One region of the Jeotgalibacillus malaysiensis genome, then DNA from elsewhere that is predicted to be linked to it. Evidence: riboswitches for the same ligand, from Rfam matches in the RefSeq annotation. Region 1 holds a riboswitch; the other holds the start of a gene.
What was found. Region 1 has a riboswitch for S-adenosylmethionine ahead of LG330_RS06300 (bifunctional homocysteine S-methyltransferase/methylenetetrahydrofolate reductase). Riboswitches for the same ligand answer to the same signal wherever they lie in the genome.

Region 1 (4,862 bases):
ACTTCCATATCCGCTTCTTCTTCACGGTCAGGGTCAGCGAGACAGATATCAATGACATGAGCACCTTTTTTCACCTGTGCACGTGCGATTTCTGAGGCCTCTTCAATTTTCCCTTCTGCAATGAGGCGCTTGAATTTACGTGAACCGATGACATTTGTACGCTCACCAATCATCAGTGGACGCATCGATGGGTCATCATAGATTAATGGCTCAATACCTGATACAGTATGTTCTTTTTTAGGCTTGTGCGTTCGCGGCTCATATTTTTCCATCGCTTCAGCAATGGCTTTAATATGAGCAGGCGTTGTTCCACAGCAGCCGCCCACAATATTCAGCCAGCCTTTTTCAGCAAAGCCGCTCAACTTTTTAGCAAGTGTTTCAGGTGTTTCATGATAGATCCCTTCTTCATCAGGCAGTCCGGCATTCGGGTAACAGCTGACATATGACTGATTGATCTCTGAAAGTGAACGGATATGATCCTGCATGAATTCAGGGCCTGTTGCACAGTTCAATCCGACTGATACAGGGTTCATATGTTCAACGCTGATATAAAAAGAGTCGATCGTCTGACCAGCAAGTGTTGTACCCATCGGCTCAATCGTCCCTGAGATCATCAACGGCAATTCTTTGCCCGTTACCTTAAAGGCATCCTGAATTCCAAGAAATGCACTTTTCACATTTAATAAATCCTGACTTGTCTCAATCAGCAGGAGATCTGCTCCGCCGTCAATTAAGCCTCTTGCCTGTTCTGCATATGAATCTTTCAGCTGTTCAAATGTCGCCCCACCAGTAACACTTAACGTTTTAGTCGTAGGTCCCATTGAGCCTGCAACAAAACGCGGACGGTCTTCTGTTGACCATTTAGCTGCTGATTTTTTAGCGATTTCAGCACCAAGTCTTGAGAGCTCATAGGCTTCAGAAGCGATATCATATTCTTCAAGGACAACGCTCATACTGCCGAATGTGTTTGTTTCCACGATATCTGCGCCTGCTTCAAAATAGGCATCGTGGATTGTTTCAAGCAGGTCAGGACGCGTGCGGTTCAGGTTTTCATTACACCCTTCAAGGTCCTCACCGCCAAAATCTTCTGCTGTCAGATTAGCATCCTGAAGCATCGTACCCATTGCACCGTCCATAATCAGGATTCTTTTTTTAAGCTGTTCATTGAATAATGTGCGCACGTTGGTTTCCTCCTCGCTTTGCCGCCTGCTCATTGGCATAGCGTGTTAGTTCTGCTGTCATTTCATAGCGCATAAATGGCGTGATCAGATAGATGCCATTAAATAGATCAAGCGCCGTATCAATCAGTGACTTCGTAATCGCAAGCCCTTCCTGATATGATTTTTCACGGTCACCGGACACTGCTGCCATCCGGTCTCTTACCTGATCAGTTAATTTGATGCCCGGCACTTCATTATGAAGGAAGTCAGCATTTTTACTGCTTGTCAGCGGCATCAGGCCAATGTATACAGGTTTCCCCAGATCCTTTACTGCTTCAGCCGTCTGAATCAGCTTTTCCTCAGAGAATACCGGTTGACTCATAAAGTAATCCGCGCCTGCTGAGATCTTCTTTTCCAGACGCTGTACAGCCCTTTCTACACTCCTTACATTTGGGTTAAATGCAGCCCCGATTGTAAATGAAGCTTTTTCACCTAAATCTTTTCCTGACATTGACATGCCGTTATTCAACTGCTGAATCATTTCGATCAGCTCAAATGAGGATACGTCATAGACTGAAGCTGCGCCAGGGAAATCCCCAACCTTTGTCGGGTCCCCTGTAACAGCCAGAATGTCATGCAGACCCAGCGTGTGAAGTCCCATCAGGTGACTTTGAAGCCCGATCAGGTTACGGTCTCTGCACGTCAGGTGAACAAGCGGACGGACGCCCTGCTGTTTAATCAGATAGCCTAGTGACTCATTGGAGACACGCGGGCTTGCAAGTGAGTTATCAGCAAGTGTAACGGCATCCGCACCGGCCTCACTGAGTGCTTTTGCACCTTCTATAAATTTATCGGTATAGAGCTTTTTCGGAGGGTCCAGTTCAACAATGACTGATTTCCGCTCTCTTACAATATCAGTGAGCGGCTCAGGAAGGTCCTTCTGTCTTGAGCGCAGCACAATTTTTTCTGCCTTCTCCACTCTTTTCTCAGTAATCGGGGCAAGTCCTTTAAGCGCCTGACTGAATGCTCTTACATGGTCCGGTGTCGTTCCGCAGCATCCTCCAAGGAGCCTGACTCCCTGCTCTCTGAATGCAGGTGCAACCTCTCCAAAATACTCAGCATTGTTACTGTACTGAAGTGAGCCTTCTGAGTAAGATGGCAGACTCGCATTTGGATAACAGGATAAATAAGCCTTCTCAGGAAGAGGTACCTGTTCAAGAGACTTAATCATGTGGAAAGGGCCTTGTCTGCAATTAAGTCCGACTACATCAGCTCCAAGCTGTTCAAGCTCAAGCAGTGCTTCAGCAACCGGTTTACCATTTTGCATCACATCAGGCTCCTGAACTGAAATATGCGCAATAATCGGCAGGTCCGTTTCTTTTCTGGCGATTTCAATGACCGCCGCCAGCTCTTCAAAATCGTAATACGTTTCAAATAACAACCCGTCTACTCCTTCTAACAGTAAACAGTAGAGCTGTTCTCTAAATGTCCGCTTGATTTCATTCAGGTCAATGGATTGCGGACGAAAGCTTCTGATCCCGCCGATTGTACCGAGAATGAAAGTATTGTCTTTCGCCGCAGCTTTAGCATTTTTGACAGCAGCAGTATTAATTTCTTTTACCTTTTCCTCAAGTCCGTAGCGCTCAAGCTTATGATAATTCGCTCCGTAGGTATTCGTCTGTATTACATCAGCACCTGCATCGATGTATGCCTGGTGAATCTGCTGAATATGTTCTGCATGTGACAGATTTAACTCTTCAAAGCACTGATCTGAACCATATGAATACAGGAGGGTTCCCATCGCACCATCACCAATCAGAATTCTTTGTTTCATTTCTTCGAGTAAGTTCATTTTTTCACCCTTCCTGATGTATCGAAATGCGGAAGGCGCTTGGTCAGCTCCGACAGGCATAAGACGCGGAGCGGAAAACGGGTGAACTTCCCCGTTTACCGATGCGTGGCTTATGACCCGAGGAGCTAGCGCCTGTAGCTGGACAACAAAAAAGCCTTCTATCAGCATAGATAAGAAGGCTTTAGACTACTAAGCTTCTTATCTTCCCTGCATGATTGCAGGATGGATTTAGCACCTTTTCACATATGTGTAGGTTGCTGAGGTTTCAACGGGCCTGTTCCCTCCGCCTCTCTTGATAAGAATCCACGCTATTCAATTAATTATGACAACTTTACAAGAAAGAAGGCTGTTATGTCAATAGGAGTAGTGATTAAAATACATTTAGGTAGATGATTTGGTATAAAAAAGAGGCTGAACATAATTGTTCGAGCCTTCTTAATCGTTTCGCTGCGCTTCAGGCGGACGCTTTCCGCGGCCGGTCCGGTGAGCCTCCTCAATGCTTCGCATTTCCGGGGTCTCACCAGGACCTTCCTGTCGCAGGAGTCGCCGCCTTACGCTCCACTACACTTAAGTTGTTAAAAAATATGATAGAGTTTCTTCTTTAATTCCCGGAAAAGGATTTAATCTAATGATGTAATCCCAGGCAGTCTCCATTCAACTTCTTCTTCACCGATTGTGCCGAAAAGTTTGAATGCAGTTGCTGCTGCTGATTCATATTGTAATGAGCCTTCAGCTGATTCTCCTGCAGCGATTGTCCATTCAGATACATCGCCATAAGCCGTTTTTTCTTCATCTGTCAGGTCAGTCAGTGTAAAGTCTTCTGACGATAAAGATACCTCTTCTTCACCGTTGTTTGTTACAGTCATTTTGATTTCATAAACACGATTTGTGTCATCGAGCTGTTCAGCAACACCTGTATCAGTAACAGTTACTGTCAGGTCACCTGATATTACCTCATCCCCAACGAGATAAAGCTCCGGTTCAGTGCTTTCTCCTTCAGCTGCTTCTTCCGTTTCTGTTGACGACTCTTCTGTTTCTTCTGCAGCTTCTTCTGTTGTCGCTTCTTCAGTTTCTGCAGGCTCTGACGAATCATCTGAGCAGGCTGCAAGCATAAGTGCCGCTGCCATTGCAGATACTAACCAAAATTTCTTCATATGGAAAACCCTCCTGAATATGTATGTAGGACTCCAGTATGATTCGTATATCGAAATAAATCAACCAATTACCTTTAAAAGGAAATAAGTTGTAATCTTCTCTATCTTCGCAATATTTTGTTAGAATGCATGTAAAGGAGAGATGAAGCATGTGCGGACGATTTTCTTTAGTAGAAGCAATGTATGATTTGCAGCAGTATTATCAGTTTGAAATGAGAGAGGATTTTCTCTACTCACCTAATCGGAATCTGTCACCGAGTCAGCAGGCTGCAGCGGTTGTGCAGTTAAACGGAAAATGTTATCCCGCCTCGTTCAGATGGGGACTCATTCCCCCTTTCGCAAAAGATGAAAAGATCGGTTATAAAACGTTTAATGCAAGATCTGAAACGGTTGCTGAGAAGCCAAGCTTTCGAAAAGCATTTGAATCAAAAAGGTGCCTGATTCCGGCAACATCATTTTACGAATGGAAAAAATCAGAAAAAGAAAAGCAGCCTTTTGAGATCAAAAGGCGTGATGGGGATCCGATCACATTTGCCGGTCTTTGGGAATCATGGCGCTATGACGATCAAATCATCAGAAGCTGTACGATTATAACGACTGAACCGAATGATCTGATGGCTGATATTCATAATAGAATGCCTGTGATTTTGGAGCGGAACAACTTTGATCAGTGGCTCAACCCTGAAGAAGATAAGG
Region 2 (4,862 bases), 1.4 Mb from region 1:
TAGAGTTGATCAGTACAGCGTCACCTTCTCCGTTTTCATATAGCTGTACAAGAAGTGCTGCTTCATAATCTGCTTCAAATTGAAGGTTTTTAGGGTTGTCCTGAATATCAGAAATTTCTGCTGCTGTTTTTTCAACTTCAGGATCAAGTGTGATCAGCCCCTGTGCTTCAAGCATTGTCAGGATACGGCCGTGGTCAGCTACTGAATTACTCATTAAGATTTCTGCACCATCAGGAAGGTCTTCAAGTGAAGCGTGCTCCTGAGAATATACGCCGATTGGCTCAATGTGAATACCGCCAGCGTTTGCAAAGTCATAGCCGTGTTCTGCGATCTGTGACTCAAGATATGGAATGTGCTGGAAGTAGTTCGCATCAATTTCTCCTGATTCAAGATCCTGGTTTGGCAGGATATAGTCCTGATACGTTTCGATCTGAAGGTCTACGCCTTCTTCTTCAAGGAGCGGCTGTGCCTGCTCAAGGATTTCAGCGTGAGGCACGTTAGATGCGCCGACTCTCAGTTCAACCGGCTCGCCATCTTCGCTTGTACCGATACCTTCCTCTGAATTATCTGAACCACAAGCTGCCAGTGCGAAAATACTTGTTACTGCGAATGTCCCTGCTACGAATTTTTTCATGTTTAAATCTCTCCCTTTAATGTGTTTTTATAATTAGCTAAATTAGCGTTTATCCAGTTTGTTGGTGAAGAAGTCTCCAAGGAATTGAATGATGAAGACGATTGCTAAAATGATGATTGTTGCTGCGAGTACTACGTCATCACGACTCCTCTGGAAACCGTCAAGAAATGCCAGGTTACCAAGTCCTCCTGCTCCGATGACACCAGCCATCGCCGTATAACCGACCAGCGCAATGGCTGTAACAGTAATTCCTGAGATCAGAGCTGGCATTGATTCCGGAATTAATACTTTAAATATAATGGTGCTTATTTTGGCCCCCATTGATCTTGCTGCCTCAATGACGCCCTTATCAATCTCACGTAATGCAATCTCAACCATACGTGCGTAGAAAGGTGCTGCACCGATAATCAATGCCGGTAGTGCTGCCTCTGCTCCCCTGATCGTCCCTAGTAGAAAACGTGTAAATGGGATGAGCAGAATGATCAGGATAATGAAGGGGATCGACCTGAAAATATTCACAACTGCTGTTGTAATTGTGTAAGCAATTTTATTTTCCAACAGGTTCCCTTTAGAGGTAAGGAATAAAAGTAAGCCGAGACCGATTCCAAGAATAAATGTAATGACAACTGAAATGACCGTCATATAAATCGTTTCATAAGTTGCTTCCCACATGACCGGCCAGTCAACGTTCGGAAAAATCTGTTCAATCATGTGTCATCACCTCCACTCCAACACTTGCCGCTTCTAAAAATTCAATCGCACGCGCCAGCTCGTCGGACTTCCCGTGTAAATGTATAAACAGGGATCCATATGCACCATTTTGCGTTTGAGAAATTTTTCCCTGCAGAATATTCACCTGCAGATCAAACGAACGGATCAGGTTAGTGACAACCGGCTGCTCTGCTGATTCACCAACGAACGTCAGCTTGACAACTTTTCCGTCCTGATATTCCTTCAGCAGATGTTCAATTGTATCTTTTGTTTCTTCAGGTTCCGTTACCTGCTGAACGAAACGTTTTGTGATATTTTCTTTCGGCTGTTTAAAGACGTCAAGCACATCTCCAAGCTCTACAACCTTCCCGCCTTCCATAACAGCAACGCGGTGACAAATCTTTCTGATCACGTGCATTTCATGTGTGATCAGTACAATGGTCAAACCGAGACGTTTGTTGATATCAACCAGCAGTTCAAGGATTGAATCAGTCGTCTGAGGATCAAGTGCTGACGTAGCCTCATCACAAAGCAGTACTTCAGGGTCATTTGCAAGCGCTCTTGCAATCCCTACTCTCTGCTTCTGACCGCCACTGAGCTGAGATGGATAGGCATCCCCGCGCCCTTCAAGTCCTACGAGTTCAATCAACTCATCTACTCTTTTTAATCTTTCCTCTTTTGGAACGCCTGCGATTTCAAGAGGAAATGAGATATTCTCTCTCACCGATCTTGACCAAAGAAGATTAAAATGCTGAAAGATCATACTGATTTTCTGTCTCGCTTTGCGTAAGTCTCCTCCTTTGATAGAGGAAATCAGCTTACCGTTTATATCAACCTTACCTTCTGACGGCTGTTCAAGACCATTCAGCATACGGATTAATGTACTTTTACCGGCACCACTGTAGCCAATCACGCCAAAGATTTCGCCTTCCTGAATTTTCAGGTTAACTTTGTCAACTGCAGTCAGTGAACCGCTTTTTGTTTTAAATACTTTTTTCACATCTGAGATGGTAATCATACCATCACCCACTTTCGTAAATTAACTTATTATCCCGTTAAAGCAGGAAGTTAAAGTGCTGCCATTAAATAGCCCTTTATATATAAAAAACGCCTCTCTGCGTGATGAGCAGAAAGGCGTCAAAAATTAAACGGCTTTCTCTCATCTGCCAGGTTTAAACCTGTGTGACTTGGCACCTTTCCAGTAAACTGTCGGTTGCCGGGCTTCATAGGGCACTTCCCTCCGCCGCTCTTGATAAGAGTTACGCGTATTCAGTTAAGATTCATTAAGAGTACGAGACAAATCGTATCATGTTCTTAAATTTACTGTCAACGAATTTTTTTCAAAATTGGACATTTACTGATTTGCCGGCTGTCTTGACAATTCTCCGAATGCTTCAAAAATCGTTGGTACAGATTCAAATTTATATATTTTGCGGACCATTTGTCCATCCTTGAATAACAGCAGACACGGTACACTCTCGATCTGGTAACGCTCAGCCAGCGGTTCAACATAATTCAGGTCAGCTTTTCCGATCTCAGTATCCTGAATCGCCACAGCCGTTACCTCAAGCATTTTACCGGCAAGCTTACACGTTCCGCACATCGGGGTGTATAAATACATCGCTGACTGCTTTTTTTCCTTCAATCGCTGGTCCAGATCTTCTATTGTCCATTCTTTTATCATTAAAGATTCATCCTTTTTTCTAAAAACTCAGTATAAATATCAATGTTCGCACCGGCTAAAATGACTGCCAGGTGCTGCTCAGGAGCTGTTGCGACCTCACGATAGGCTTTGTCGATATACAGATGATCCGCTTCAGGCATCTCTCTTTTAAACTGTTTTCTGAGCTTCTCACCTGCATCATCCGCATCCACAAGCACATAAACATCTTTTTCATACAATTCATCAATCAGTTCATCCATTTTCGTCAGGCTGATTGTACCATTTGTACAAATGATATCAACCGGCTCTCTAATAATCGGCTGAACCTTGCGCTTATCAGACTTACCCTCAACAATAATAACCTTTTTGCACTGCATTTCCCATCACACCCTCACCTAAGGATCGCACGGCTTTCTTACATGGTATGCTGCTGATTTAATTGTCGCCTGTACTGTGGATAATTGCAAGTAAATGAGATGGCTGGTGATGTTACTTCCATTATTTATGCGGCGCAGGCGGGACGGAGTTGAATGTGTCGTTTTTAGAATGATTACAAAAATGAACCACTCAACTCCGTCCCCACTGTGCCGGTTACAAAAAAACCGCTCACCCTACCAGGTGAACGGCACTTCAATCAGTCTTCGTCTGTCATTTTGTCATATGCTTCAGCATCCATCAGTGCGTCAACTTCTGAGTCATCAGAAAGTTCCACTACGACCATCCAAGCTTTTTCATATGGAGATTCGTTAACGTATTCAGGGCTGTCTTCAAGGTCTTCGTTCACCTCAACGACTTTACCGCTGACTGGTGCGTAAAGTTCTGAAACTGTTTTAACAGATTCAACGCTGCCAAACGGCTCGTCTGCCTGCAGCTCGTCGCCTACTTCCGGAAGCTCAACGAATACGATATCGCCAAGCTCTGACTGTGCGAATTCAGTGATACCAATTCGTGCTTTACCGTCTTCAACTTTTACCCATTCGTGTTCTTCTGAATAACGTAATTCTTTTGGTGAACTCATGTGTTTTCCCTCCGCATATGAATGATTTCTATACTACTTCATATTGGCATAACAGGTGCCCGAAAACAAGAATTGTTTCTGATTTAGCCCTGCCATTTTTCCTCGAATTCAGGTTCTTTGAATCCGACTGTTACCTGACTGCCGTCAGTTGTCAGCGGACGCTTGATCAGCTTACCGTCTGAAGCCAGCAGTTCAAGCTTTTCATCATCTGACATGTCAGTAAGCTTATCTTTCAGACCAAGCTCGCGGTACTTTACGCCGCTTGTGTTGAAAAACTTTTTCAGCTCAAGCCCGCTCTTTTTATATAGCTCAGAAAGTTCCTCTTTTGAAGGCGGTGAATCAATTAAATGAATTTCTTCGTATGAAACCTCATTTTGATCCAGCCATTTTTTCGCTTTGCGGCATGTTCCGCATTTTGGATAAGTATAAAAAGTAATCGACATGTTCATTCCTCCCTTTTAATAACACCGGTCTTCCACGGTAATAATCAGATGCTTTAACGTTTCCAGCGCTCCCTCAAGAGCAAGGGAATAATTGCGCTGCGTTCCATGCTGTTCCATTTTTAAAATACCCTGTTCACGAAGAATTTTCAAATGATGAGAAACAGCAGGACGGGAGAGTGGCAGCTTGTCCGTTAATTCGTTCACTGTCATTGAATCTGTTTCTGAAAGCATTAAGACAATATCCTGACGGTAAGGATCACTCAATGCCTGAAATAACGGTATACAATCCCGAAATGCTTTTTCTGCCTGTTCACCCATTGTTGTCACCTCACTACTCTCTTTCCTGTGTTTTCCTGACAATATTTGCAGCTACTGACCTGGATATGAGACGGC

Region 2: linked by a shared signal. The riboswitch ahead of LG330_RS13475 (methionine ABC transporter ATP-binding protein) and the one ahead of LG330_RS06300 (bifunctional homocysteine S-methyltransferase/methylenetetrahydrofolate reductase) in region 1 are both predicted to bind S-adenosylmethionine.

The regions. Positions count from the first base shown of each region.
Region 1 is NZ_CP085252.1:1,136,616-1,141,477, reverse strand. It holds gene metH (methionine synthase) at 1-1,214, opposite strand, end outside; gene LG330_RS06300 (bifunctional homocysteine S-methyltransferase/methylenetetrahydrofolate reductase) at 1,162-3,012, opposite strand; SAM riboswitch class I at 3,208-3,314, opposite strand; gene LG330_RS06295 (DUF4352 domain-containing protein) at 3,633-4,166, opposite strand; gene LG330_RS06290 (SOS response-associated peptidase) at 4,316-4,862, shown strand, end outside.
Region 2 is NZ_CP085252.1:2,509,095-2,513,956, forward strand. It holds gene LG330_RS13465 (MetQ/NlpA family ABC transporter substrate-binding protein) at 1-634, opposite strand, end outside; gene LG330_RS13470 (methionine ABC transporter permease) at 677-1,345, opposite strand; gene LG330_RS13475 (methionine ABC transporter ATP-binding protein) at 1,338-2,363, opposite strand; SAM riboswitch class I at 2,502-2,604, opposite strand; gene LG330_RS13480 (thioredoxin family protein) at 2,700-3,029, opposite strand; gene LG330_RS13485 (toprim domain-containing protein) at 3,029-3,385, opposite strand; gene gcvH (glycine cleavage system protein GcvH) at 3,643-4,026, opposite strand; gene LG330_RS13495 (arsenate reductase family protein) at 4,110-4,469, opposite strand; gene LG330_RS13500 (ArsR/SmtB family transcription factor) at 4,485-4,787, opposite strand; gene LG330_RS13505 (SDR family NAD(P)-dependent oxidoreductase) at 4,801-4,862, opposite strand, start outside.